Regions from separate parts of the Mesorhizobium sp. CCNWLY176 genome, predicted to be linked through region 1. Evidence: predicted binding sites of a transcription regulator. Region 1 holds the regulator's gene; each other region holds the start of a gene.

Region 1 (7,357 bases):
CTCCTGGGACGAATGATAGGCAAAGCCAGCCATCGCCAGGCTCGCAGCCGCGACGGCCAGAAAAACCGCGACAGAGAGAAATTTCTTCAAGGGCCGGGCCTGCGAATTGCTCATACCAGACCCTTATTAAAGGGTGCCGGGGGTAATGCAATGCACAGGCCCATGCGATGGATTGCGCGTGGCCTCAGCGCAACAGGTTCAGGCAGCGATGGCCATCGCCCCCGGTCCCGGGATTGCACCGGGAGGGCATTTGCCGAGGATGATCATGCCCAGAACCTCGTCCTTGGTGACGTCCTGGGTGCGTGCGGTGCCGACGACCTGCCCGTTCTTCATGACGCAGACGCGGTCGGCGAGATCGAACACGTCATGAATGTCGTGGCTGATCAGAAAGATGCCGATACCGTCGGCCTTGAGCTGCTTGACCAGTTCGCCGACCTGCGCGGTCTCCTGGGGGCCGAGGGCTGCCGTCGGCTCATCCATGATCAGGATGCGGGCGTTGAACAGTATGGCGCGCGCGATCGCCACCGACTGGCGCTGACCACCGGAAAGCTTGCTCACCGGCTCCTTGAAGCGCTGGAAGCGCGGATTGAGCCGTCCCATCACATTGCGCGCTTCGGCTTCCATGGCGACGTCATCGAGCGTGCCCCAGGCCGTCCTGAGCTCGCGGCCGAGGAACAGATTGGCGGCGGCATCGACATTGTCGGCCAGAGCCAACGTCTGGTAGATCGTCTCGATGCCGTATTTCTTGGCATCGCGCGGGTTGCCTATGGAGACTTCCTCGCCATTGACGAAGATCGAGCCGCCGTCGCGCTTGTAGGCGCCCGACAGTATCTTGATGAGCGTCGACTTGCCGGCGCCGTTGTGGCCGAGCAGGGCAACGACCTCGCCGGCATGGAGATCGACCGACGCATCATCGACGGCGCGGATGCCGCCGAAGGCGATCGAGATGTTCTTCATGTCGACGAGCGGGGTGCTGGTCTGATCCATATGATTGCCTCCCGGTTTCTTCTTACTGGACGCGGCGGCGGTAGAGCGTGTCGAGCCAGACGGCCACGACCAGCACGAGGCCGACGACGATGTTCTGCAGCGGTGTGTCGACGCCAAGCAGCACCATGCCCGATTGCAACGACTGCATCAGCAGGGCACCCAGCATGGCGCCGGCGACCGTGCCGACGCCACCTGCCAGCGACGTGCCGCCGATGACGGCTGCCGCAATCACCAGAAGCTCGTCGAGCGTGCCCTGGGCGTTGGTCGCGGCATTGAGGCGCGCGGTCGAGATCGCAGCACTGATGGCGGCAAGGAAGCCCATGACCATGAAGATCTTCATGGTCACCCAGCGCGTGTTGATGCCGGCGAGTTCGGCTGCTTCCGGGTTGCCGCCGATGGCGAAGACGTAGCGGCCAAAGCGCGTTCGCGTGGTGACGAAGGTCATGATGATGCCGGCGGCGATCGCCATCAGCACCGGAATGGCGATGCCATGGGCGATGAACAGCCCGCCTTCGGGAATGGTTATGTTGTTGGCCTCGGCATATTTCTTCACCGTGCCTGCCGGCCACGGATAGGAATTCGCGACCCAGACGGCTCCGAGGATGACGGCGCAAGTAACGGTGCCAAGGAACACTTCGGCCCAGACCGGCCGCAGCGGGAACTTGAAGCGCTTGCGCTGGCGGCGGCCCGAAAGCAGCATCAGGATGACGGCAACACACGCGACCAGCCCGATGACCCAGCTCCACGTCGCGCCGATCGCGCCCTCAGGGCCGCCGCCCATCAGGCGGAACGTCGCGTCCATGGGTGCGACCGTCTGGCCGCTGGTGACCCACCAGGCAGCACCGCGCCAGACGAGCAGGCCGCCGAGGGTAACGATGAAGGCCGGAATGCCGAGATAGGCGATGAGAAAGCCCTGGAAGGCGCCGATCACGACGCCGACGACAAGGCCGGCAGCAAGCGCGATCATCCAGATCGTGGGGTCGCCAAGCGAAAAGCCCATCACCCGCGGCAGGAACACCGTCTGGGTGACGCCCATGATCATGGCGACGAAGCCGAGCAGCGAGCCGACGGAGAGGTCGATGTTGCGCGTAACGATGACCAGCACCATGCCGGTGGCCATGACCGCGACCGACGAGGACTGCACCGAGAGGTTCCACAGATTGCGGGGCGTGAGAAACAGCCCGTTCGACAGGATATGGAAGCCGATCCAGATAACCAGAAGCGCGCCGACCATGCCGAGCATGCGGGTGTCGATTTCGGTGGCCTTGAGAAACCGGGCGACAGCGCCGAGTTCGGATGCTCGAGCCCGATCCGCAGATTCGCTCGTTGTCACGTCCGTCATGACTTCCTCCCGCCGGCCTTCACGGTCTTTCGCCGATAGCCGGGCTTCATCCTAGCGCATGCCCCTGAAAACCGGAACGATTTCCCGACCGAGATCACGCGTCGTTTCAAAACGGTAGGCCTTCTTGCAAAAGCCCTTAAGAAAACGCCGCGGTTCTCTTCAAACCGCGGCGTCGCTATTCAAGCCGATTGGCTTAGTTGCAGGCCGGAACCGACCCTGCCTTCACGCCCTGGCAGACGACGTCCTTGGAAACCCAGCCGGCGTCGATGACGACGTTCAGATTGTCCTTGGTGACTGCAACCGGCTTCAGGAACACCGAGGTCATCTCGACCTTGTTCGGGCCGCCGTCGAACTTCACGGCGTTCGCGATCTTGTCCATCGCGGTGCCGTCGGCGAGCTGCGAGGCGATTTCTGCCGCAGTCTTGCCGAGTTCGCGGGAGTCCTTCCAGACCGAAACGGTCTGGGTGCCGAGCGCGATGCGGTTGAGTGCTGCATGGTCCGCATCCTGTCCCGAAACCGGGACCGAGCCTGCCAGGCCCTGCGCGTCGAGAGCGGCAATCGCGCCGCCGGCAGTGCCGTCATTGGCAGCAACGACTGCATCGACCTTGTTGTCATTGGCGGTCAGGAACTGCTCCATGTTCTTCTGCGCGTTGGCGGGCAGCCAGCCATCGGTATAGGCCTCGCCGACATTCTTGATCTTGCCGCTATCGATCGCGTCCTTGAGCACTTCCATCGCACCCGCGAACAGGAAGTCGGCGTTCGGATCGGAGCCCGAGCCCTTGATGAAGACGTAGTTGCCTTCCGGCTTGACGTCGAAGACGCCCTTGGCCTGCATGCGCCCGACTTCCTTGTTGTCGAAGGTCAGGTAGAAGGCGTCCTTGTTTTCGATCAGGCGGTCATAGCCGACGACCGGAATGCCTTCGGCAACGGCCTTTTCGACGGCCGGTCCGATGGCGCTCGAATCCTGTGCCAGGATGATGAGCGCGTTGGCGCCCTGGCTGATCAGGCTTTCGACGTCGGTGAGCTGCTTGGCAGCCGACGACTGCGCGTCGGCGGAGATGTACTTGTCGCCGGATGCTTCGAGAGCAGCCTTGATCGCCGCTTCGTCGGTCTTCCAGCGCTCTTCCTGGAAATTCGACCAGGACACGCCGACGATCTTGTCCTTCGCATGCGCGACAGCGCCCAGCGACATGGACAGCGCAACACCCGCCAGCATGGCGGTTGCAAACTTCTTCATGATTTCCTCCCTGGCGCCAAGACAGCGCAACGATACTTTGGCCTTCGGGCCTACCCAGAAGCTCTTTTTTTCGAGCCTCGAAAAAAAGAATGACGCATGCGCAGAGTTCTGTCAATATCCTTGTGCCGCTGTTGACGGGCCTGCCCTGTGAAGGGATGGTTCACGATGGTTGCAAAGGCTAGGATCCCTTGTCCGAACAGCCTTCGGAAGGATCACGGTCCAACAACAAGGCAGGGGCCGTTCCGCTTCAGCGGAATGAACAGGCTCCCGGGAGGAATACGAAAACATGTCGGTCGCGATCCGTCACGACGATCTGCGCAAGCGCAACCGCGCCATGGTCATTGCCGCCGTGCGCCAGGCGCAACAGCCGTCGCGTACCGAGATCGCCGGTTCGACCGGGCTCAGCCACTCGACCATCTCCGCAATCTCGTCGGACCTTATCGCCGAGGGGATTCTGCTGGAAGCCAAGGGGCCGGAAGCGTCGTCACAAAAGCGCGGGCGGCCACAGGTGGCGCTGGAACTGAATCCCGATGCCGCCGAAATCGTCACCGTCGTCCTTTCCCTGAACTTCCTTTCGGTCGCGATCGTCGACTATTCCGGCAAGGTCGTGTCCGAAGAAGAACGCAGGCTCGAAACGCTGACCATGTCGCGCGACGGCTTGATCGGCGAATGCGTGGCCATGGTGCGCCGGCAGATCGCGCTGCGTAAATCGGCCGGCCGGCGGGTGATGCGCATCGGCATGGCCGTGCAGGGCATCACCGATTCCACGTCCCGCGCGATGCTGTGGACGCCGATCACAGCGCATACCCACATCGCTTTCGCCGACATCATCGAGGAAGCAACCGGCATTCCCGTGACCGTCGAGAACGACTGCAACATGATTGCGGTGGCGCTGAGATGGCGCAAGCCCGAGCGCTACCACAATGACTTCATCGCCGTGCTGCTTTCGCACGGCATCGGCATGGGCATGGTGCTGAAGGGCGAGCTCTTCACCGGCACGCAATCCTCCGGTGGCGAGTTCGGCCATATGATCCATCGGCCCGATGGCGCGCTCTGCCGCTGCGGCCGGCGCGGCTGCGTCGAAGCCTATGCCGGCAACTATGCCATCTGGCGCAAGGCAAAACAGGCAAGCGAAGACGATGCGCCGCTCGCCGACATCAGCGATGGCGACATGCGCATGCTGGCAGATAGCGCACGCGCGAGCGACGGCCCCGAGCGCGAAGCGTTCCGCAAGGCTGGCGAAGCGATCGGCTTCGGCCTTGGCAGCCTGTTCGCGCTGATCGATCCCGCTCCGGTCGCCGTCGTCGGCATTGGCGCCACCGCTTTCGACCTGATCGAGCCGGCGCTGCGCGAAGCGATCGACAGGACCGCCGGCGGCCAGCACAACAAGGCGATCTCCTTCGACACCGAGCCGAACGAGCTTCCGCTTATCCGCGAAGGCTGCACCATGCAGGCGCTGACCTTCGTCGATCAGGAAATTTTTGCACCGGGCGCAAGCCCGGCAGCAGCGGGCAGGAACGTAGCCTGAAAATCAGTCCTCGCGGATCGCGTAGCCAGAGCCGCGGATGGTGCGGATGACGTCGGGCATTCGGCCTGTATTGACGGCCTTGCGCAGCCGGCCGACATGCACGTCCACGGTGCGCTCGTCGATATAGATCGTCTCGCCCCAGACATTGTCGAGAAGCTGGCTGCGCGAGAAGACGCGGCCGGGATGGCGCATCATGAATTCGAGCAGGCGGAATTCCGTCGGCCCGAGCTTGATCTCGCTCTTCTTGCGATAGACGCGGTGCGCCTCGCGGTCGAGCACGATATCGCCGACCTTGAGCACGCTGGAAAGCACTTCCGGCTTGGCGCGGCGCAGCAGTGCGCGCACCCGCGCCATGAATTCCGGCGTCGAGAACGGCTTGACCAGATAGTCGTCGGCGCCGGTGGAAAGGCCACGCACGCGGTCGCTTTCCTCGCCACGCGCCGTCAGCATGATGATCGGCAGGCGTTCGGTTTCGGGACGCATTCTCAGCCGGCGGCAAAGTTCGATGCCGGAAACCGCCGGCAGCATCCAGTCGAGCACCAGAAGATCGGGCACGTTTTCCTGAAGCCTGATTTCGGCCTCGTCGCCGCGCGGCACGATCTCGACCTGATAGCCTTCCGATTCGAGATTATAGCGAAGCAGCACGCCCAGCGGCTCTTCGTCTTCCACCACCATGACTTTGGGTGCGATCATCAATTTGCCGTCCTGTTAACGCGATCCGGTTCGAGCCCCCTCGCCTTTCGCATGGTGTCCGGCGGGTTTCGCACCGCCGGTGGAGCAAGCTTACCCTTTTAAATCTCCGCTATCGACACGCCTCAGGCGGCGGGTGCGGTCATCGACGTCTCGTCCTGCTTCGGCCGATTGAGCGGAAGCTGCTTTCCGGTCATCACATAATAGGCGTTTTCGGCAATGTTGGTGACATGGTCGCCGATGCGCTCCAGATTCTTGGCGCAGAACAGAAGGTGCGTGCAAGCGGTAATGTTGCGCGGGTCTTCCATCATGTAGGTCAGGAGCTCGCGGAACACGGCGGTGTATTTGACGTCGATCTTCTCGTCAGCGGCGCGCAGCGCCTGCAGTTCGTCAGGCCGGCGCGACACATAGTGGTCGACCACTTCCCGAACCTGATCCAGCACCATGCCCGACATCGCCTCGATCGAATGGGCAAGGTCGCGCGGCGTGGCGCTCTGGCCGACTGCGCTGACGCGCTTGGCGATGTTCTTGGCGAGATCGCCGATCCGCTCCAGATCACCGGCCATGCGGATGGCGCCGACAACCGCGCGCAGGTCCTGCGCCATCGGCTGGCGCTTGGCGATCAACGTGATCGCGCGCTCGTCCAGCTCGCGCTGGCGCGCATCCATGATGGCGTCGTCAGAAACGACGCGCTGGCCGAGCGCATTGTCGGACTGAACCAGCGCCTGGATCGAAGCGCTGACCATCGCGCCGGCCAGGTCGCCCATGTCCCGGATGAGACGGTCGATATGTCCCAGATCTTCATCGAAAGAGGTGACGGTATGTTCGCCCATGATGCTGTCCTTGCAATCCGCGTCGTGTTCGCGTCAGCCGAAGCGGCCGGTGATGTAGTCCTGGGTTCGCTTGTCGTCGGGGTTGGTGAACATCTTGTCGGTCGCACCCTCCTCGACGAGATAGCCGAGATGGAACATCGCCGTGCGCTGCGAAACGCGCGCTGCCTGCTGCATCGAGTGAGTGACGATGACGATCGTGTAGTTCTGGCGCAGTTCGTCGATCAGTTCCTCGACCCTTGCGGTGGCGATCGGATCAAGCGCAGAGCACGGCTCGTCCATCAGGATCACCTCGGGCGACACCGCGATGGCGCGCGCGATGCACAGGCGCTGCTGCTGGCCGCCGGAAAGCCCGGTGCCGGGTTCGAGCAGGCGGTCCTTGACCTCGTTGAACAGGCCGGCCTTCTTCAGGCTGGTCTCGACGACATGATCCATATCGGACTTCTTCTTGGCCAGCCCATGGATGCGCGGCCCGTAGGCGACGTTCTCGTAGATCGACTTCGGGAACGGGTTCGGCTTCTGGAAGACCATGCCGACGCGGGCGCGCAGTTCGACCACGTCGATGTTCTTGTCGTAGATGTCTTCATTGTCGAGCGTGATCTTGCCGGTCACCCGCGCGCTGTCGATCGTGTCGTTCATGCGGTTGAGGCAGCGCAGGAAGGTCGACTTGCCGCAGCCCGAAGGGCCGATCAGCGCCGTCACCTGGTTTTCGCGCACGTCGAGATCGACATCGAACAGCGCCT
Region 2 (7,357 bases), on a different contig from region 1:
CCGGCATGCTCGAAAACCTGTCGCCCGCTGGGCGAAAGTCATGGCGCGAGGGCATGAAGCGGCTGGCCGATCAGGAAAACGTGGTCAGCAAGCTTTCCGGCCTCGGCACCTTCATCCACCGCAACGACGCCGAGCATATCCGCGATGTGGCGACCGAGACCATTGCCCGGTTCGGGCCTGAACGCTGCCTGTTCGGCTCCAATTTCCCGATCGAGAAATTATGGACGAGCTACGCCGATCTCGTCGCGGCCTATCGCACGGCGCTGTCGTCCTTCCCGGAGACGGTGCAGAAGGCGGTGCTGCGCGATACGGCGCGGCGGGTTTATCAGCTGGGGTGACTGGCTAGTCGCATCGCAATCTCCCGCGTAGCGCCGCCCCTCACCCTTACCCTCTCCCCGTAAGGACGGGGGAGAGGGAGGCGTCAGCGTTGGAGCTTCCACCTTCTCCCCGTCACTATACGGGGGTCCGAAGGACGGGCGAGACCCGTGGCTCGCCCCGGTCGGTGCCGGCAGGCGGATGAGGGGCAGCGTAGACTTGCGAACCATCGAAATGCCGCTCAATGCCCCGCATTCCCGCCGTCCATCAGCCTTCTTCGCAGCGCATTGGAAATGTTGTCGAAGATGAACACCACGATCAGGATCAAGAGCACCATGTAGGCGACATTTGCCCAGTTCGAATTGGTGCGCATCGCTTCCCATAGCTTCAACCCGATGCCGCCGGCGCCGACGGCGCCGATGATGGTGGCCGAGCGGGTGTTGGATTCCCAGAAATACAGCGCCTGGCTGAGGAACACCGGCAGCACCTGTGGCACCACGCCGAAGCGCTGCACGACGACCGGCGAAGCGCCCACCGAGCGCACGCCCTCGCGCTGCTTGTCGTCGACATTTTCCAGCGTTTCCGAATAGACCTTCCCGAGCGTGCCCGTGTCGGTGAAGAAGATCGCCGAAATGCCGGCGAGCGGCCCCGGCCCGAAGGCGCGGGTGAAAAACAGCGCCCAGATCAGCATGTCGACCGAGCGCAGGAAGTCGAAGAAGCGCTTGGTCAGCTGGTTGGCGAAGAAATTGGGCGTGATGTTGCGCGCCGCGATGAAAGCCAGCGGGAAGGCGATAAGGGAGGCGAACAGCGTGCCGACAAAGGCCATGACGATGGTCTGCAACAGCTTCGTCCAGACATCGCCATGCTGCCATTGCGAATTGTTCCAGATGTTGTCGAAGGCAAGCGCCGCATTCGACATTTCCGGCTTGATCCGCTCGCCCGAGGTGATGAGCCCCGCCACCTCGGAGAACGATTTGCCCCAGAAGGGCGAGTTCGGGTCGAACACGAAGTTCGGCCAGCCTAAGAACCGGCGGCTGATCGACACGCGCTCCGGTGAAATGCGCGCCTCGCCGGCAAAGCCGAAATCGACCTTCACCTCATCCTCGCGCAACGTCGCCCAGCCGGGCAGCGCGCCTTGCGGCTTGGCGCCGTCGGGCTCCAGAATCATGGTCAGCGTCTCGCCGCGATGGTCGACGGTAACCAGCTTGCTGTCCGCGCTGACGCTGCCGCTGGAGCCGAAATCCACGGTCACCCTGTCGCCGGCCTGGGTCACCCAGTCCGGGTTCGGATTGTTGCCCAGCGGCGAATAGCGCGGATAGGTGATCCTGGCCTCGGTGCCGGTGAATCGGATCGTTGGCCGCAGATCGTAGGAATACCACTGCCGCGCATAGAGGTTGGCGCGCTCCCATTGGCCGCCGGCAATCACCGTGCCGATGGAGAAGAACCACCAGCAATAAACGACATAGAGCAGGCACCCAAGCGCCACGAATAGCGGCGTGTAGCGCTTCATGAGGGAGCGATGGAACACGTCCGGGTGACGGGTTTCGATCTCGGCAAGTTGTACGGCGGTCATGGTTGCCATGGTCAGCGTCCGAAATCGAAGGATTGCGCACCGACCAGCTTGCGGCGCAGCCATGCCGAGAACTGGTCTACGGTGACGACGGTGGTGAACAGCAGGAGGATGATCGCCAGCGTCTTGGCCTCATGGCCACGGCCGATCGAAAGCCGCAGTTCCTCGCCGATGCCGCCGCCGCCGACCGCGCCGATGATGGTCGAGGCGCGCACATTGATCTCGAGGCGCAGCAGCGCATAGGACATGAAGTTCGGCATCACCTGCGGCACGATGGCAAAGCCGACGCGCTCGAACCAGTTGGCGCCGACGGCGCGCAGGCCTTCCTCGGCCTTCATGTCGGCATTCTCGACCACCTCGTAGAACAGTTTGCCGAGCGCGCCGATGGTGTGGATGCCGACGGCGAAGATCGCCGGAATCGCGCCCAGCGACAGCACGGCTGCGAAGAAGCCGGCGATGACGATCTCAGGGAAGGCGCGCAGCACTTCCATATAGCGCCGCACGACGAAACGCAGCAGCCGGCTGGCAACGAGGTTCTTGGCCGCGAGGAAGCAGAGCATGAAGCCGAAGATGAAGCCGATCAGCGTGGAGAGTGCCGCAATGTTCAGCGTTTCCAGCATCTTGTAGAAATATTCGGGCACGTAGAAACCGGAGCCGAACAGATAGACGCGGCCTTCGGGATAATCGTATTTCAGGCTGCCGTCGAAATAAGGCGAGGGCAGGTCAAACAGCGCGCGCCACACTTCCCAGCCGTCACGGGGCAGCATGTCGCCGGCGAAATCGAAGAAATGCGGCAGGCGGTCGAAGAATTTTCCGGCATTGGATTCATTGGCGAACCACAGCGAACTGCCGAGTGCGATGGCAAGAGCGCCGACGATCAGGATCGAATAGAGACGCCGTCGCGAGGCCAGCTCGCGCCAATGCCGCTCGATGGCTAATCCCTCACTGGAAAGGCCAGTATGGACAGTCTGGCTCATGCCGCTTCCCACTCACGTCAGATTGCAAAAACGGCCGGGCATTTTTTATTGCCCGGCCGCCTTATAGGAAGGGTTCTTAGCCGCCGATCTGCGCCTTGCGGGCGTCGATGATCGGCTGGTAGAAGGCCGGCGTCACGTCGGTGTAGCTGGTGAAGTCGCCGCCCTGGATGGCAGAGAAGCAGGCCGGGTCGGACTTCGGCAGGTCGACCATGAACTGCTTGAACTTGGCCTTCATGTCGGCGTCGAGCGCGGTGCGAACGACGATCGGGCCGTTCGGGATCAGCGGCGAGCGCCAGACTTCATTGAAGTCCTTCATGTCGATCATGCCCTTGGAAACCATCTTGTGCAGGTTGCCCGAGGTGTAGCCCTCATCGAACGAGCCTACGCCCGAGCCGAAGGTGGTGCCGGCGTCGAACTTGCCGTCCTTGACGGCGAGAACGAGGTTTTCATGGCCGCCGCCGAAGCCGGTCTCGCCGAAATAATCCTTGACCGCGACGTTGCCGATATCCTTGGGCAGCGAGGTGACGGGGATCAGGTAGCCCGAGGTCGAATCCGGGTCGGCGAAGCCGAGCTTCTTGCCCTTCATGTCGGCCAGCGTCTTGATGCCGGAATCCTTGCGGGCAACCATGATCGAATAGTAGCCGGTTGCGCCGTCGGTCTGGACGGTGGTCAGGATCGGCTCGACCGCGTCTGCCTTGGCGAGATAGATCTTGGCATAGCCGGAAGCGCCGAGCTCGGCGTAGTCGAGCGTGCCGCCGAGCAAGCCCTGGATGACGCCGTCATAATCGGTCGCCGGGAACAGCTTGACTTCCTTGACGCCGATGGCGGCCGGAAGCGTGTCGGCGAGGCACTGGTAGTTGCGCAGGCTGTCGGCTTCGTTTTCGCCGCCGAGAATGCCGACGCGGAACACTTCCGGGCTGTCGGCATGAGCGACTGTGGCGCCGGCCAGAGTGGCGAGCGCAACCGCGCCCATAAGGGCTTTCCTTGGGAACATGGACGTGTCTCCTGTTAATTCCGATTGATATCGATGTGTCTTGTGCAGAATCGGCCCTTCACGCGGGCGAAACGATCACGGACGCTCAGTGGCCGGCGTAGGCGGGCTCGAGCGTTCCGGCGGATTCGAGTTTGCGCAGCCGCTCGGGGCGGATGCTGGTCGAGGTGATGGCCTCGGAGATTTCTTCGCCGTTGGCATCGGCGCCGTAGACGAGGCGCACGGCCTCGCGGGTGAGGCTTTCAGGCGCGCCGTCGAACACCACCTTGCCGCCCGCCATGCCGATGATGCGGTTGCAATAGCTGCGCGCCGTGTCCAGCGTGTGCAGGTTGGTGATGACGGTGATGCCTTCCCTTAGGTTGATGTCGCGCAGCGAATCCATCACCACCTTGGCATTCATCGGATCGAGCGAGGCGATCGGCTCGTCGGCGAGGATCAATTTCGGCTGCTGCATCAAGGCGCGCGCGATCGCCACGCGCTGCTGCTGGCCACCCGAAAGCGTGCCGGCGCGCTGAAGCGCGGTCGGCGCGATATCGAGGCGCTCCAGCGCTGCGATTGCCTGGGCGCGTTCCTCGTTCGAGAAGACGCCGAGCAGGTTCAGTGCGGTGGAACGGTGGTTGAGCCGGCCGAGCAGGACGTTGGTCAGCACATCGAGGCGCGGCACGAGATTGAATTGCTGGAAGATCATGGCGCAGTCGCGCTGCCATCGCCGCAATGTCGCGCCGCGATGGGCCGACACTTCCTCGCCCTCAAAAAAAATCGACCCCTGGGTGGGATCGATGAGACGGTTGATCATGCGCAGAAGGGTCGATTTGCCGGCGCCGGAACGGCCGATGATGCCGACCATCTGGCCCTGCTGGATTTCCAGCGCGACGCTGTCGACGGCGGTCTTCTTGCCAAATCGGCGCGAGACGTTTCGGATTTCGAGCATGGCGACTTTCCCGTTCGGCTGTTTCAGCCTCATGGGAAGAATTGGCTACCGGACCAACATGAAAGCGCCGTGTCAGTTCGATGTCAGTTTTGTTACGCTCCACAGCCGTGGCGGCAGTTTTTACCCGTTTTCAATCGATGAAATCGCCAGGAAAACGGGTTAAAGGCTTCATGCGCCGACCGGTGGAACCAGTCTGAAATCGGGAAGCTCGCGCAGCGCCAGTTCCGGCCCGGCGGGCGAATAGACAACGAAAAGCTGCATCGGCCCGTCGCCGGTGTTGGTGGTGGAATGGAACCGGCTTTCCGGCACATAGACGGTGCAGCCCGGCCCCACCTTCTGCACGACCGGGTTGCCGGCCTCGTCTTCGACCATCTGCTCGCCGCTGCCGGAAATGACGAAGATGATCTCCTCCGCGCCAGGATGGTTGTGGCGCGAATGGCCCTGGCCCTTCTGAAGATCGACGACGCCGCCGGAAAAGCGCGCAGCGCCATTCACCTCCGGAGCCACGGTCAGCGCCAGCCGGCCCCAGTCGAAGGCGAAGGTGTTCACGTCCTTCGGATAGACGAAATTGCGTTCCTTGCTCATAGACAAAACTCCTCCTCAGTTCTGGTTCGCGGCCGGCATCAGGGTCAGGCCCTTGAAGCTCGCCGTCTGGTCGCGGATCGCGGCTTCCGCCGGCAGCCGCTCCATCGAACTGGCGCCATAGAATCCATGACAGCCGCTGGCGTTTTCCAGGATGTGGCGTGCGTCCTCCGGCATGGAGATCGGCCCGCCATGGCAAAGCACGATGACGTCCTTGCGCGTCGAGCGTGCCGCCTCGGCGATCGCGTCGATTTCCTTGACGCAGTCGTCCAGCGTCTTGGCCGAAGTCGCGCCGATCGAGCCGCCGGTCGTCACGCCCATATGGGCAACGACGATGTCGGCGCCGGCCTTGGTCATGGCGCGCGCCTCGTCGGGATTGAACACATAGGGCGTGGTCAGGAGATCGAGCCCATGCGCCTCAGCGATCATGTCGACCTCGAGGCCGTAGCCCATGCCGGTTTCCTCGAAGCTCTGCCGCATATTGCCGTCGAACAGCCCGATGGTCGGAAAATTCTGCACGCCCGAGAATCCCATATCCCTGAGCTCGGCGAGGAAGCGCGGCATCAGGATGAACGGGTCGGTGCCGTTGACGCCGGCCAGCACCGGAGTGTGCCGGACCACCGGCAGCACCTCCACGGCCATCTCCTTGACGATCTCGTTGGCGTTGCCATAGGCGAGCAGCCCTGCCGCCGAGCCACGCCCGGCCATACGGTAGCGACCGGAATTGTAGATGATGATCAGGTCGATGCCGCCCGCTTCCTCGGCCTTGGCCGACAGGCCGGTGCCCGCCCCGCCGCCGACGATCGGCACGCCGCGCTCGATCATGTCGCGGAATTTTTCGAGGATTTTCTTGCGGGGGATTGCCGGCATTGGGGTCTCACTATTTTGCGATGGCGAGGAAGGCAGCCGTGGCCGCCTGCGCGAATTCGGGATCGTTGATATGCAGCGGCAGGCGCTCGATGCGCCGGTTCGGCGCCGGCTTCAGGCTCGTCTCTATGGCGTCGAAGAGTGCTTCGTCAGCTTCGGGATCGAAGAAGGCACCGCCCTCGACATCGAGCGCGGAAACACCTTTTTCGGGGATCAGAAAATGCACCGGCCCCTCGCAGGCGCTGAGCTTTTGGCCGATCCATTGGCCGATCTGGCGGCATTCATTCGCGGTCGTGCGCATCAGCGTCACATTGGAATTGTGCTTGTAGAACAGCCGCTCGCGATAGCGCACCGGCACGGTTTCCGGCGCCCAGAAATTGATCATGTCCAGCGCCCCGGCCGAGCCGACATAGGGCAACCTTGTCCGCGCAATGGCATCCAGCCTGTCCTCGCCGGCAGCCAGCACGCCGCCGAACAAAAGGTCGCATATTTCCGTCGTGGTGATGTCGATGACGCCGGCGAGCATCGAACTGTCTACCAGCTTTTCCATCGTCCGCCCGCCGGTGCCCGTGGCGTGGAAGACGAGGCAGTCATAGCGGTCGCGCAACTGCTCCGAAATCGCCGTCACGCAAGGCGTGGTGACGCCGAACATGGTGAGCCCGATCGCCGGCCGGCCATCCTCGATTTTTGCCGGCTTGGCCGCCATGCCGACAATCGCCTGCGCGGCGTTGGAGAGCACCACGCGGCTGATGCGGTTCAGCCCGGCGAGGTCGGTGATCGACGGCACCATGACGATGTCGGAGACGCCGACATAGGGTGAGACATCGCCCGAAGCGAGCGTCGAGACCATGATCTTGGGCAGGCCGAGCGGCAGTTCGCGCATGCCTGCGGTCACGATCGAGGTGCCGCCACCGCCACCGATGCCGATGATGCCGGCAATGTCGTTGCGCGTGGTGATGAAGCGCGAAAAGGCATCCGCCATCGCCGCAACCGCGCGGCCACGATCGCCGCTGGCGAGTTCCGCCTGGGTCGTGTCCGCGCCATGCAGCGCGACCTCGGCAGCGGAAATCCCGGCGTCGATTCCGGCAGGCGTCGTGCCGACATCGACCCGCACCGGCGCCGCA
Region 3 (7,357 bases), on a different contig from region 1:
CGACCTGCTCGCCCTCGATCATCAGTTCCAGCCTGCGTCCCGTCAGCCGGGCAAGCTGGGCCAGACGCCCCGCAGGCCGTTCGCCGGTGAGGCCGGCATGCGACTTCGGAATAACCAGCGCCAGCGCGCCATTGTCGCGATTTTCCCACCGAAGCTGCGGAATCACGCCCGGCATGGAGGCCGAAAACAGATAGACGACGCGCAGCATCGCGCCGAGCAGCCGCGCACGCTCGATGTAGCGCGGCGGCACCAGCGCAAGCAGTTCGGCCGCCGCTCCGTCGTTGAAGATGCCTTCATGCCGGTAAAGATTGGCCAGCGCCAGGAACACGCGGCCCGGATGATCGACGCCGATGAAGGAGGCATGGGCAATAATGTTCAGCGACTGCTTGCCACGGTATTCCGGATGCGCGCGCCAGCCGATATCGGCGAGAAGGCAGGCGGCATGGCGATAACGCACTTCGTCCTCAGTCTCGTCGATGCCGAAGGCCGCGAAGGACTGGCCGGTCCATTGCACCAGTTCGTGGGCATGCATGACCGACCGTGCGCGCAGCCGCGCCAGTTCCTCGGAAGCCGAAATGAGCGGGTCTGTGCGCTGTTCGGCGCGCGACAGCAATGAATAGAGAAAACCTTCCCGCACGCCGAGCGCCGATACCACGATCTTCGACGGCTTCATCGCCGTGATGATTTCCAGCAGCACCGCCGCACCATAGGGCAGCAGCGCGCGACGGTTCTTCGAGATGCCCTCGATGCCCTTCATCTTGTCGATGTCGCCCTTGGCGACCTGCCGCAGGAACGGCAGCGAGCTTTCGATGCCCATCTCGTAGTGGTGCATCACGTTGAGCGGATAGTTGATCGTGTTCATGTGGAGGCGGGCGAGGTTTCGCCACGTGCCGCCCACGGCATAGAACACCTGGCCCTGTCCGGCCTTGAGCAGCTTGGCGCGCGCGAGTTCGTCCCGCGCGATCTTGGCGGCGGCCAGCGGCGAATTCTTCGACATATCCTGCAGGCGCAGGCCGCCGAGCGGCAGCGTTATGCCCTGGCCTATCGTCTCGCCATCGACACCGACCAGTTCCAGGCTGCCACCGCCAAGGTCGCCGGCAATGCCCTTTGCCGGATGAAAGCCGGAAATTACGCCCAGTGCCGAGTAATGCGCTTCCTCGCGCCCGGTGAGCACCCGGATTTCGGTACCGAGAATCTGTTGCGCCCGGTGAATGAAGTCTGGTCCATTCTCGGCCTCGCGCGCCGCAGCCGTGGCGATCACGTGCAGTTCCTCCGCACCCGCCTGATCCGACAGGGCGCGAAAACGCCGGAATTCCTCCACGGCGCGGGTCACGCCCTCCGGGTCAAGCCTGCCGGTCGAAACGATGCCGCGGCCGAGGCCGGCCAGCATCTTCTCGTTGAACAGAACCGTCGGAGAACGGGATATGCCTTCATACACGACAAGGCGGATCGAGTTCGACCCAATGTCGATGATGGAAATCGGCCGGCGATCCTGAAGCCGACCCTGGGATTGTGCAATCATCAGCTACCGGTTGCGCTGGATTTCTTGCGCCGCTTGAACTGCGCGATGCGCTTGGGCGCATGCGATTTCAGTGCATCTCCCCGTCCCGACAGGCTAGGATTCGTCATGAAATATTCCTGCGCGTTGAACGGCTCTTCCCCCTCGTCCAGCACTATGCGCCGCGAGGTACCGTCAGCCAATACTTCGAAACTTTGCTGGTTGTCCATGATGTTTCCGAGCATGATCTGGCCAAGCACCTGTTCATGCACAGTTGGATTGGTGATCGGAACCATGGTTTCGACGCGGCGGTCGAGGTTTCGCGGCATCAGGTCGGCCGAACTGATGTAGACGATGGCATCGTCCGAAGGCAGGCCATGGCCGTTGCCGAAGCAATAGATCCGGCTGTGTTCCAGGAAGCGGCCGATGATCGATTTCACCCGGATATTTTCCGAAAGTCCCGGAACCTGAGGCCTCAGGCAGCAAATGCCGCGCACGACCAGATCGATCTCCACCCCTGCCCGGCTGGCGTCGTAGAGCGCATCGATGATCATCGGATCGACCAGCGAATTCATCTTCAGCCAGATCTGGGCGGGCCGGCCTTCCAGAGCGTGAGCAACCTCATCGGAAATATGTTTCAGTATCCGGCTCCGCAGCGTCAACGGCGACATCGCCAGGTGCATCTCATCGGCCGGCTCGGCATAACCGGTGATGAAGTTGAAGAGCTGCGCGACATCGTGGGCGATGAACGAATCGGTCGTGAAGAACGACAGATCAGTGTAGATGCGGGCTGTGATCGGGTGATAATTGCCGGTGCCGAGATGGACATAGTTGCGCAGGCGATTGTCCTCACGGCGCACCACCAGCGACATCTTGGCGTGCGTTTTCAGCTCGATGAAGCCGAATACGACCTGCACGCCGGCACGCTCCAGATCGCGCGCCCAGCGGATGTTAGCCTCCTCATCGAATCGCGCCTTCAGCTCGACCAGCGCCGTGACTGACTTGCCGGCCTCAGCCGCGTCGACCAGCGCGCGCACGATCGGGCTGTCGTTCGAGGTCCGGTAGAGCGTCTGCTTGATCGCCACGACATCGGGATCGGCAGCAGCCTGGCGCAGGAACTGCACCACCACGTCGAAGGATTCGTAGGGGTGATGAACAATGAAGTCCTTCTCCCGGATCGCCGCGAAGCAATCGCCGCGATGGTCGCGAACGCGCTCGGGGAAGCGCGGATTGTAGGGCGTGAATTTCAGGTCGTCGCGTGGCACGGCGACAAGTTCGGAAATCTGGTTCAACGCCAGCGGCCCGGTCAGCACGCTGATGCGCGAAGACGAAACGCCGGTTTCGCCGGCAACGAATTCACGAAGCTCCTTGGGCATCTGGCCATCGAACTCGATACGGATCACCGAGCCGCGACGACGGCGTTTCAGTGCGGTCTCGAACAGCCGCACCAGATCTTCCGCCTCTTCCTCGACCTCGATATCGCTGTCTCGGATGATGCGGAACGTGCCTGAACCCTTGACCTCATAACCGGGGAAGAGCTTGCCGACGAAGATGTTCACCGTCTCTTCGATCGGAATGAAGCGCACGCTGTTCTTGCGATCCGGGAGACGAATGTAGCGTTTCAGCGCAGTCGGCAAACGCAGTAGCGCGTTCATTTCCTCGCCGTTCTTGCGATGACGCAATTGCAGGGCGATCGAGAAGCCGAGGTTGGGAATGAACGGGAAAGGATGCGCCGGATCGATCGACAGCGGCGTCAAGACCGGGAAGACCTGTTCCTGAAAATGGTTCTCAAGCCAGGTTTTCTCATCCTTGGTCAGCGCATCGCCGGTGATGCTCTCGATGCCTTCCTTTTTGAGTAGACCGATCAGGCCCGAAAGGCTCGTCTGCTGGTCCTCCTGCAGACGGCCAACCTCGACCAGAAGCTGTTCGAGTTGCTGCTCGGGCGTGCGGCCGTCAGGACTCTTGATGGCGATGTTTTCGCGGATCTGTCCGGCAAGACCGGCAACGCGTACCATGAAGAATTCGTCGAGGTTGGCGGCCGAGATCGACAGGAAGCGAACACGCTCGAGAAGCGGATGGTTCGGGTTCTGCGATTCCTCAAGAACGCGGCGGTTGAACTGGAGCCATGAGAACTCACGGTTGACGAAACGGTCCGGGTTGCCTGCGGACGCATCGCCGTCGGCGGTGCTGACGGTGGTGAATTCGGCCTGGACCGGTCTTAGCTCGTTCATGTCCCTCTTTATCCTTTATGCGACCACAGCCGCTTATTCGGCTCAGCTTATCTCCTGACAGGGTTTTGCGACAGTTTGATTTCACACGGCTTGCAAAGAGATTGGCTATGCTACAAACAGCCGTTAAAAGCGTGAGCGACAGACAGGAGAAAGCCATGGCCGGCGGTTCCATTCCACACTTCCAGAACGATGCAGGTCATGCCGTGATCGAGATCGGCGTGAAGGAATTCATGTGCGTGGGCGCAAACCCGCCCTTCGACCATCCGCATGTCTTCCTCGACATGGGTGCCGACTCCGAAAAGGTCTGCCCCTATTGCTCGACGCTGTACCGCTTCAACGGCACGCTGAAGGCCAGCGAGACCCGCCCGGAAAACTGCCTCTACGCCGTTCGCGCCGCCTGACCGGCGCGGCTTGCGGCGATTGATCCGGTGGATATCTCTCACTCCGGAAAGATCGTCGTCGCGGGTGCGGGCATTGCCGGGCTGACGGCAGCGCTTGCCTTTGTGCGTAGCGGCTTTGCCGTGGACGTCTTCGAGCGTTCGGAAAAGCTCGAGGAAGCCGGCGCCGGCATACAGCTCTCGCCCAACGCCACACGCATCCTTGATAATCTAGGCGTGCTGGAATTTTTGCTACCCAAGGCGGTGCAGCCTGAAGCCGTCATCCTTCGCGACGCAAAGACCCTTAAAGCACTTGCCCGCGTACCGCTGGGCGCGATGGCGCAGAAACGCTGGGGTGCTCCCTATATCGTAGCGCACCGTGCCGATCTGCAAGCTGCTCTGCTGGACGCAGCCAAACGCCAGCCGCTCATTCAACTGATCACCAATGCGACCGTCCGCAGCGCTACCTCACAGGATGGCCTTGCCTCCGTCGCGGTGGAGCAGTCGGGCACGGTTGATCGAACCACCGCTTTCCTTGCCGTCGGCGCGGACGGCGTGTGGTCGGCGCTACGCGATGGAGCGAGCGCAAAGAGCCGGTTTACCGGCGAACTCGCCTGGCGCACGATGATCGACAGCAAAAGTCCGCAAGGGCGTGCCTTTGCCGAAATCAGCGCTGCGGATTGCGTAAACGCATTCCTTCATCCCGGTTTTCACCTCATCGCCTATCCCGTGCGCGGCGGTGCGGCCTTCAACATTGTCGCCTTCACGCCGGGAAAGCGTATCGCCGAAAGCTGGGCCGGCGCTGCCGATGCCTCGATCCTGAAGCAAGCCATGCGTAACACCGCCCCGGCGCTGGCACGCTTGGCCGACGAAGCCGGGCCTTGGACGGCATGGCCGATCCATACGGTCGACCCGAAAGCTCCCTGGACCGCGCCGGCCTCGGCCCTCATCGGCGACGCAGCGCACGCGATGACACCCTTTGCCGCTCAGGGTGCCGCGATGGCCATCGAGGACGCAGAAACGCTTGCCGCCTTCGTGGCCGCCACACCGGACGATCTGCCTGCCGCCCTCGCCGCCTGGGAAGCATCGCGCCGCCCCCGCATCGAGAAAGTCGCGCGGCGCGGCGCCTTCAACCATTTCGCCTGGCATGCGAAGGGCCCGGTCGCGGTCGCCCGCAATCTGGTTCTAAGGACGCGCTCGCCCGAAAAACTCGCCGCCGATCTTGACTGGCTTTACGGCTGGAAACCGCCGGGCCGGTAGCTTTCAATTGTGCAGCCGAAGCGAGTAACCTAGCGTGACCGGGAGCGGGTTCCACCAGCCCGTCTGCAAGCCGGCCGCCCGCAGCGCTCCTGCCGTCCAGGTGTTGCAGCCGACCAGGGCGTTGAAATAGCCATTGGCTTCGAAGAAGGCGTCGTAGTCGCCGTAAGCCGCGCCCTCGATCAGTTCGGGGCCGTTCGCGCTGTGCCGAAAGCCTTGCTCAATAAAGGCCAGCAGGCGCTGGAAGCCCGCTTCGCTGATTTCATAGGCGGCAACTGCCGGATTTGGCTCCGGGATGTCACCGGCGACTTCTACATGCATGGCCGAATTGTCGAGCGTCAATGCGCGGAACACCGGTCCGGCGCTAAGCTCCGACCATGTCGGCGTGCCGATGTAGAATGCCCGGCTGCCCCAGCCGAATACGAGATAGCGTGCTTCTGGCAGGTCGACGGGCAGACCCGCCTCGTGCAAGAAGCCGAAGCGTTCCAGTAAATCATCGTCGATCGGGATGGCAATATCGGTGTGGATCGGGTTGGTCAGCACGAGGATTCGGCGAAGTGGCGCCTGCCCTGTCTCGCCGGATTGAAGCAGCGGTCGCGGGATAAGCGTCCCCAAGACCACTGCTACGAAAACCGCCAGCAACAAGACGCCGGCGAAGCGGATAATTCGTTTCATCGAAGCCGAACCGATCCCGAGCGCGACCTCAATGGCCATTGCACTTGCTTACGCAAGAAGCCCGACCGAGTTTCAGCCGGGCTTCTTTCATGATCGAGAGCGCGCGCCGAATGCGCGTACCAAAAGATCAATGCAGGATTTGCGACAGGAACAGCTTGGTACGCTCATGCTGCGGATGATCGAAGAACTCCGCCGGGGTGTTCTGCTCGACGATCTGGCCCTGATCCATGAAGATCACCCGGTTGGCGACTTTCCGGGCAAAACCCATCTCGTGGGTCACGCACAGCATGGTCATGCCTTCCTCGGCAAGGCCCACCATGGTTTCCAGCACTTCCTTGATCATTTCCGGATCGAGCGCCGAGGTCGGCTCGTCGAACAGCATGATGCGCGGGTTCATGCAAAGCGATCTTGCGATCGCCACGCGCTGCTGCTGGCCGCCTGAGAGCTGGCCCGGATATTTGTTGGCCTGCTCGGGGATTTTCACCCGCTTCAGGAAATGCATGGCGATTTCTTCGGCCTGCTTCTTCGGCGTCTTGCGCACCCAGATCGGCGCCAGAGTGCAGTTTTCCAGGATCGTCAGATGCGGAAACAGGTTGAAGTGCTGGAACACCATGCCAACCTCGCGGCGGACCTCGTCGATCTTCTTCAGATCGTTGGTTAGCTCCTTGCCGTCGACGATGATCTTGCCCTTCTGGTGCTCTTCCAGACGGTTGATGCAGCGGATCATCGTCGATTTGCCGGACCCCGAAGGCCCGCAAATGACGATGCGCTCGCCGCGCATGACCCGAAGATTGATGTCCTTCAGGACGTGGAAATCGCCATACCATTTGTGCATGCCGACAATGTCGATGGCGACATCGGTATCCGAAATCTGCATCTTGCCGAGATCGACCTTGATCTCCTCGGCGCTGACTGCGTTTTCTATGGCCATTGGCCTTCCCCTTTATTTATCTTTTGTGGCCGGTATCGAGGCGTCGTTCCATGTAAATGGAATAGCGCGACATGCCGAAACAGAACAGCCAGAAAACGAAGCCGGCAAAGACCAGCCCCGAAATCGGCGTCTGCGGCGAGGCCCAGGAGGCGTCCGAAAAGTTCAGGCGCACCACGCCGAGCAGATCGAACATGCCGATGATGTAGACCAGGCTGGTATCCTTGAAGAGGCCGATGAAGGTGTTGACGATGCCCGGGATGACCAGCTTGAGCGCCTGCGGCAGGACGATCAGTCCCGTCTTCTGCCAATAGCTCAGGCCTAGCGAATCGGCACCCTCATACTGCCCCTTCGGAATTGCCTGCAAACCGCCGCGCACCACTTCCGCCAT
Region 4 (7,357 bases), on a different contig from region 1:
GTCAATCAGGCGATTGAGCGTGGTTTCGAGTTCGCCCGTGTCGTAGAAGCTCGTCGCCCCCGTTGCGCCGGGAAGCTGGTACCACGGGCTCAGCTCTCGCAGTTTGAAAAAGCCTGGAAGTCCCGACATCATCGTCATCATGGCGCTGGCCTGATTGCGCAGCTTGCGGAACGCATCGCCCTCCGGCGTAAAATGCCACACCTTGCGGCCCGACACCGTTTCCCAGAAATCGCGCAGCCGGTCGACCTGGTTGCCGGGCTCGTTGCCGGCGATGATCGCCGCGTTGATCGCGCCAATGGAAACACCTGACAGCCAGTTGGCGCTTATCCCGGCTTCGCTCAGCGCCTGGAAAACGCCCGCCTGATAGGCGCCAAGCGCGCCGCCACCCTGAAGCACGAGCGCCACAGACTGATAGGGCGCTATGAGGTCCTGTATATCGGGTGTCTCGCCTCTTCGCTTCTTCACAGTCTGGTCCATTGCAAGATCCTTCTGCCCGCTTAGCGTTCTGCGCCGGGCTGTTTCGCATAGTCGTGGACGACTTCGCCGAGGCCCAGCGTGAGATCGGCGACAAAATGAACCGCTGACACGATCTCCAACACCGGCAGGCGCGCAACATCCGCGATGACGTGCCTGTAAAGCTGCAACTCTGCCGGACCTGACCAAGCCCCCTTCACGGTGATGTCCTGAAGGTGATAGCGGACCAGTTCGCAAATGCGCGGCGTAGCATCGACATGCGGGATGATTTTGACGAGGAAGTTTGGTTTACCGAGTGAGTGCGCGATGTCGCCGGCGTCTATTGTATTGTGTTTGTAGCCCATGGTCGCAGTCGCGCAGAGCACCGAGCCATAATGCAGCGTGCCGACGACCACCTCACCCTCGTGGACGAGTTTTGGTGACGCCAGCTTCTTGGGGAAGCCCCATATCTCGCGGCCACCGGCGATTGGAGCGTCGTCATCGAGATACATGGCGTGAACATAGACGCCCTCCTCCCCGTCGAAACGCACCGGAATGACCTGGCCGGACTCGGTATAGTCGCCAAACCCGGTCGAGTCCGGCATCCTGATGAATTCATATTTGACCAGGGGTTCGGCGATTTGCAGCGGTTCGGGAACGACGGCCCTCAAGGCTTCGGGGTCGGTCCGATAGGTGACGATCACATATTCGCGGTCGATGAAGCGGTAAGGACCACGCGGATAGGCCGGATTGGTGAGCGGCATCGCATAGCTGCGGCGAACGTCTTCGGCTTTCATCTAACTGGGTTCCTGTATGGCGGAGAAAGCGATTGGGTTTTTAGGCTTCAATGCGCGGTCCAGCCGCCGTCGATGGGAAGGATTGCACCCGTTATCGACGCGGCGGCGTCCGAGCACAGGAAAAGCGCCAGGCCGGCAACCTGGTCGACGGTGACGAATTCCTTGGTCGGCTGGGCTTCGAGAAGCACGTCGTGGATGACCTGTTCCTTGGAAAGGCCGCGTGCGACCATGGTATCCGGGATCTGCGTTTCGACCAGCGGGGTCCAGACATAGCCCGGGCAAATGGCGTTAGCTGTGATCCCGGCTGTCGCAACCTCGAGGGCGACGGTCTTCGTCAATCCTGCGATGCCGTGCTTGGCCGCGACATAGGCGGACTTATACGGCGACGCGACCAGAGCATGTGCCGATGCGATGTTGATGATCCGACCCCACCCGCGCGCCTTCATCAAAGGAAGTGCGGCCTTGACGGAGTGGAAGGCCGCAACAAGGTTGATCTGGATGATGGCTTCCCATTTATCGTCCGGAAACTCGTCGATGGGAGCAACGTGCTGGATGCCAGCGTTGTTGACGAGAATGTCGCAACCGCCGAGAGCGTCGACCGCCAGCTTGATCATGTCGCCAATCTCCGCGCCTGAGAACATATTGGCGGAAGAATAGAGACAGCGCACACCGAACTCCGTCTCGATTGCAGCCCGGACGGTCTCGATGGCGACTGGGTCGCCCAAACCGTTAATCACGATATCGGAGCCTTGCGCGGCAAGCCCGCGCGCGATGCCGAGCCCGATGCCGCTCGTCGAGCCGGTCACGATAGCGACCTTCTTGTCGAGCGGGGAATGGCTTACCTGATCAGACATTCATTACTCCTGTTGCCCAAACTCTCATTGCCACAAACGCAACCTGCGATTGGCCAGAGCGAGCACAAACTTCACCGAACAGAGGTGGCATCGTATTCAGATGCCGCCTGTCACCTAACGACTGTTGACGCACGCCGATGTGTCACAGGGATGAAGCTTTTGCTTCACTTATGAAAAACCAAGCCAATATTCGGCGGCCATTCCCAAAAGTGTAGGCCGAATTTACTTTCGTCACCGCCAGATGGCCTGTCATCCAAGCGTCAAACAACAGCATTACCAAGCATATGGCTTAATGTTGGTTCCGGCGTGGCCGCCTAGCCAGGTTCGAGCGCACGCGCGTCTTGAACAAACTACAACTTCGCGCATGCTTGTTCCGCAAGCGCACAAACCGCAGTGAGGCGCTATGGTTGGATTGCTCGTTTCCCGAATTGGAAAAGCTCGGGGCGTGGTCGATGGGCTGGCTGGCGCTGCCATTCTGGCCATAGCGTTGACTTTTGGGCAAACCGCCCAGGCGGAACCTATTCGCGGCGCGGGATCGACTTTCGCTGCGCCGGTCATGGCCAAATGGGCGAGAGCCTATAAGGATGCGCGGGCGGACGGCGGTGACTTTTTCACGCTGGATTGGACCGTCGACTACGAGCTTGTCGGATCGCTCGCCGGCCTGATGCGGCTTGAACAGCCTGAGATGGATTTCGCGGCCACCGACGTACCGGTTGCGCCTTCGGAACTCGCCAGCCGCGGCCAACAACAGTTTCCGATCGTCATGGGTGGCATCGCGATCGTCACGAATATCGACGGCGTTGCCCCGGGAGCCTTGCGATTGACCGGCCCAGTCCTGGCGGACATCTATCTGGGCAAGATCCAGACCTGGTCCGATCCCGCCATCAAGGCGCTCAATCCCGATCTGGATATTCCCGATCTCCAGATCAGCGTCTTTCACCGCAAGGACGGTTCAGGCTCAACCTTCGTCCTTACAGAGTATTTCACGGCAGTCAGCGCCGAATGGAAGACAAAGTACGGCGCCGATACCCTTATCCCGTGGCCGGTCGGGACCAGCGCCGAAGGTACCAAGAACCTTATCCTCGCCGTGCAGGAGACCAAGGGCGCGATCGCCTATGCCGAATACGGCCAGGTGATGCGCGCGGGATTGCCCTTCGCTTCAATCCAGAACAAATCGGGCAACTTCGTCAAGCCTGATCCCGAAGGCGTCCAGGCCGCAGCTAACGCCATCGCCTGGGAAAAGACGCAGGACTTTTACGCTTCCCTGACCGACCAGCCTGGGCCAGCTGCCTATCCAATCAGCACTGCCACCTTCGCGGTTGTTCCTATCGCCGGCCGGTCCCCGGATCGCTATCGCCGCGTTCACGACCTCTTTCGTCTCGCATTCGATGACGGAGATTCGGATGCGGCGGCGCTCGGTTATGTGCCGCTGCCGGAGCCTCTTGCGGAACAGGTCAAACAATACTGGGTCAAGGAATTGCAGGCCGGCAACTGAAATCGGCGAGCACTCAGTCGTTCGGCAACTCTGGACGCACCGAGGGTAATCGAAACTTGTCGCGTCGGGACGGCGCATTTTTGGGGTAGCATGAGATGGATATAGACATCTTCAAGGACATTCTCGTGCCGGTCATCGGCGGGCTGGGCTTATTCATGCTCGGCCTTGAGTTCATGTCCAACGGCATTCAGGCGCTTTCCGTCAACAAGATGCGCGCCTTCCTCGCTAGGGCGGCCGGAACGCCGATCAAAGGCGTGCTGGCCGGCACGCTGATCACCGGCGTGATCCAGTCTTCCACCGCCATGACCGTGATGGTTGTTGGCCTCGTCAACGCCGGCGTTGTCGCGTTGCGACCAGCGATCAGCGTCATCATGGGCGCAAACATCGGCACGACCCTGGGCAACGGGCTTATCGCGCTGCCGCTCGGCCCGCTGGGGCTGATCTTCGCCGGCGCGTTCTCGCTGCTCTACTGCTTCTCCAAGAATGAGAAGGTCCGCAACATCGCACTCGCCTGCATGGGCTTCGCGCTGATCTTCTACGGCCTCAACCTGATGACCGGCGGTCTGCGCCCGCTGCGCAACATGCCTGAGGTCATGGAACTGCTGCAGACGCTGAAGGCAGACTCCTACTTCAACCTGATCAAGTGCGTGCTCATCGCCGCCGCCATTACCGCGATGATCCACTCGTCGTCGGCGACGATTGGTATTGTGATGGGCCTTGGCGCGGCAGGCATCCTCGACTGGGAAACGGCCGTCGCCTTCTCGCTCGGCGCAGACCTTGGCACCACCATCACCTCGTGGATGGCTTCGCTCAATCTGTCGAAAAACGCCAAGCGGGCGGCCTACGCGCATATTTCCATCAACATCATCGGCGTTTGTATCACCGTGCCGCTGTTCTTCGTCTCGATCGAAGTCCTGCGGTGGGGCATGCAGTTCTTTGGCGGCGACCCAAGCGTTCCGGTCCTGATCGGCGGCAAGGAAACGTTCCCGCTCGTGCCGGTCGCCGTCGGTGTTTACTCGACCGTATTCAATATCTTCAACACGCTGCTGCTGTTTCCCTTCGTCGGCGTGTTCGACCGGATATTGTCGCGCGTCGGACACACCGACGCAGAGGATGTCGAAGACTACTCGACCCCAAAATTCCTCGACCAAAAACTGGCGAGCGACTTCGCCAAGGCCATCCCGGCCGTGCAGCAGGAAACAGCGCGTCATCTACAGGCTGGAGCCATGTTCCTGGACATCGCGCGATCCTCGAAGAACGCGCCGTCCGATCCGGGCGAGCATTATCTGGCGACCGATATCCTCAGCCGCGACATACGGGCCTACACCGCCCTGTTGATGAAGGAGGATTTGCCTTACGAGCAGCTCGACCTCGTCGCGAGCCTGATCGAGGAGGCGGATTTCACAGCTGCGCTGACCGAGTCGATGCATCAGGTGGCCCGGCGCGTGAAGCGCGAGAAGTTCAGCGGTCCGGCAAACGCCATCGTCGAAACCGCGCTCAACAAGCTCGATGTCTCGCTTCGCGATATCATGCCCGATCACGGCATCGCCAACCCGACCATGCCGGCCGGGCATGTCAGCTACCCCGAAGTCGATGAACTTCGTGCCCGCACTCTTGCGCTGGGGCCGGATGCGGGCGCGGTGGAACGTGGGACGATCCTCGCTCTGCTTGGCTCCATCGAGCGTGCGGAAATCCTGATCCGCCGCATCGACGCCGAGCGCAAATCCGTCAACAGGCAGAATGTTTTGGCACGTGCGGTGCAAAAGCGGGATCGGTCGTCCAACCCGAAGGACGAAGGTAGCTTCGGCCTGAACCCGCTTCCTGCCGAGTAAACCTTAACATATCACCGCAGCGTCCGCTTCAGGCAATGCTGCGGTGATAATCCTGCAATGCCCCCATGTGCGGCGCGGCATCTCCTTTCGACTCATCTTCCTGAGCGGTGGCCTCAATGAGCGTCGGTCTGATCGCCCTTCTTGACGACATAGCGGCCCTGGCAAAAGTGGCCGCAGCCTCACTCGACGACATCGCCGGCCAGGCCGCGAAGGCCGGAGCCAAGGCAGCCGGGGTCGTCATCGACGACGCCGCCGTTACGCCGCGCTATGTCACTGGTTTTTCCGTGGCGCGAGAATTGCCGATCATCGGCAGGATCGCGCTCGGCTCTCTGAAGAACAAGCTGCTGATCCTGCTGCCGGCAGCCATGCTCCTGAGCCTGTTCGCACCCCAGGCGGTGACGCCACTGCTAATGATAGGTGGTGTCTCTCTCTGCTATGAAGGCGTCGAGAAGATCTACGAACTGATCCTGCCGCATGCGGCGCACGATCATGAGACCGGTATCGAGTCCATCAGCCTGGACGCCAAATCCTTCGAAGACCAGAAGATCGCCGGCGCGATCAAGACTGACTTCATCCTGTCGGCCGAGATCATGGCCATAACACTCGCCGCCGTTCCCGACGGGAACGCATTTACTCAGGCAATGGTGCTCGCTGTCGTCGGGATGAGCATCACCGTCGCTGTCTATGGCGTCGTCGCGCTGATCGTGAAGGCCGACGATTTCGGACTTATGCTCGCCCGCGCGTCGTCGCCATCGACTGTCAGCGCGGCCCTTCGCTTGACCGGACGCGGACTCGTCCAGGGCATGCCGTATTTCCTCAAGGCACTTGGGATCGTCGGAACGGCCGCCATGATCTGGGTCGGCGGCGGCATCATTCTTCATGGCTTCGAGACTTACGGCTTCGACCGGCTGGCCCACATCATCCACGACGTCGGGGATACTGCCGCGCTCGCCCTTGCGCCCGTGGGGCCTGTTGTCGCCTGGGTCGTTCAGGCAGCCGGTGCTGCGGTGATCGGGATTGCCGTCGGTTCGATTGCAATTCCGGTCATGGGATATGTCGTTTCGCCACTTTGGCGGCAGGTCAAGTCAGGCATCCGTGCTGCCTGATCGGATCGGCACGGATTCTGATTGATGTCGCACTGGGATCCGGCAGTCTTGGCGATGGAGGCCGGTTGGAACTGGCAAACCCCGGGGAACTTTTATCATCCAAAAACTTACCCGAACCCTGACAATTCAGACTCATTCGGGTACGCGCATCTTGTATCGAGCGACGGACGTCCTCGGCCCGGACACCATCGCTCGCCATGAGCTCCTGTATGATGGGTTCGTCCAACAACTCATCAAGTGTCGGTTCACTTCGGAACATCGCCCAATCTCCGCATCGATCCTTGCCGCTCGCCGACGATACGATGCATGAGAATGATGACCGGGCCACGGCGTTTCCATGACGAGTGCCAACTCATGCCGATCCTGTCTGGCTGCACAGGATGCGCCTCATCTCCAGAACGCGCGCGTGTGCTCCAACTTCTGCCAAAGGAGCTTTACTCCCCGCGTCTGGATCAAAACGAGCCTAAACGTTCAGTAGACCTCCGGCACAAACAACTCGGCAGGCACTGGCTTACGGGTGTAGTCCGCATGGCGCACGCGTTCTGGCAGCTCGATTTCGGACTTGGGCACGTCAGTATATGGAATCTGCGCCAGCAGATGCGCGATACAGTTGAGCCGAGCTTTCTTCTTGTCTACGGCCTGCACAACCGACCATGGCGCATGATCCGTGTGGGTACGCGCAAGCATGTCCTCCTTGGCCCTGGTGTAGTCTTCCCAATGTATCCTGCTCTCCATGTCCATGGGCGAGAGCTTCCACTGTTTCAGCGGATCATGAATGCGCATCTTGAAGCGGAACTCCTGCTCCTCGTCGGTGATTGAA

Evidence for each region. The regulator PhoB, encoded in region 1, activates phosphate uptake and scavenging genes when phosphate is short. The targets are predictions, from matches to a motif close to TGTCATNNANCTGTCAT.
Region 2: the regulator PhoB is predicted to act here: its motif matches at 4,854-4,870, upstream of phnC (phosphonate ABC transporter ATP-binding protein).
Region 3: the regulator PhoB is predicted to act here: its motif matches at 3,797-3,813, upstream of WBQ96_RS03665 (RNA degradosome polyphosphate kinase).
Region 4: the regulator PhoB is predicted to act here: its motif matches at 2,352-2,368, upstream of pstS (phosphate ABC transporter substrate-binding protein PstS).

What each region holds. Positions count from the first base shown of each region.
Region 1 is NZ_JBBBDZ010000005.1:355,311-362,667, reverse strand. It holds gene WBQ96_RS11545 (CHASE domain-containing protein) at 1-90, opposite strand, end outside; gene WBQ96_RS11540 (ATP-binding cassette domain-containing protein) at 199-987, opposite strand; gene WBQ96_RS11535 (sugar ABC transporter permease) at 1,010-2,329, opposite strand; gene xylF (D-xylose ABC transporter substrate-binding protein) at 2,523-3,566, opposite strand; gene WBQ96_RS11525 (ROK family protein) at 3,853-5,094, shown strand; gene phoB (phosphate regulon transcriptional regulator PhoB) at 5,098-5,787, opposite strand; gene phoU (phosphate signaling complex protein PhoU) at 5,910-6,617, opposite strand; gene pstB (phosphate ABC transporter ATP-binding protein PstB) at 6,651-7,357, opposite strand, start outside.
Region 2 is NZ_JBBBDZ010000009.1:220,302-227,658, forward strand. It holds gene WBQ96_RS16995 (amidohydrolase family protein) at 1-338, shown strand, start outside; gene phnE (phosphonate ABC transporter, permease protein PhnE) at 557-1,897, opposite strand; gene phnE (phosphonate ABC transporter, permease protein PhnE) at 1,900-2,862, opposite strand; gene phnD (phosphonate ABC transporter substrate-binding protein) at 2,939-3,856, opposite strand; gene phnC (phosphonate ABC transporter ATP-binding protein) at 3,942-4,784, opposite strand; gene WBQ96_RS17020 (cupin domain-containing protein) at 4,953-5,369, opposite strand; gene WBQ96_RS17025 (phosphoenolpyruvate hydrolase family protein) at 5,385-6,236, opposite strand; gene WBQ96_RS17030 (Tm-1-like ATP-binding domain-containing protein) at 6,247-7,357, opposite strand, start outside.
Region 3 is NZ_JBBBDZ010000002.1:172,733-180,089, forward strand. It holds gene ppx (exopolyphosphatase) at 1-1,522, opposite strand, end outside; gene WBQ96_RS03665 (RNA degradosome polyphosphate kinase) at 1,522-3,729, opposite strand; gene WBQ96_RS03670 (zinc-finger domain-containing protein) at 3,885-4,130, shown strand; gene WBQ96_RS03675 (FAD-dependent monooxygenase) at 4,158-5,366, shown strand; gene WBQ96_RS03680 (TIGR02117 family protein) at 5,370-6,038, opposite strand; gene WBQ96_RS03685 (amino acid ABC transporter ATP-binding protein) at 6,166-6,915, opposite strand; gene WBQ96_RS03690 (amino acid ABC transporter permease) at 6,986-7,357, opposite strand, start outside.
Region 4 is NZ_JBBBDZ010000028.1:5,049-12,405, forward strand. It holds gene WBQ96_RS27555 (patatin-like phospholipase family protein) at 1-477, opposite strand, end outside; gene WBQ96_RS27560 (acetoacetate decarboxylase) at 498-1,250, opposite strand; gene WBQ96_RS27565 (3-hydroxybutyrate dehydrogenase) at 1,298-2,104, opposite strand; gene pstS (phosphate ABC transporter substrate-binding protein PstS) at 2,550-3,599, shown strand; gene WBQ96_RS27575 (Na/Pi cotransporter family protein) at 3,695-5,431, shown strand; gene WBQ96_RS27580 (DUF808 domain-containing protein) at 5,548-6,537, shown strand; gene ppk2 (polyphosphate kinase 2) at 7,009-7,357, opposite strand, start outside.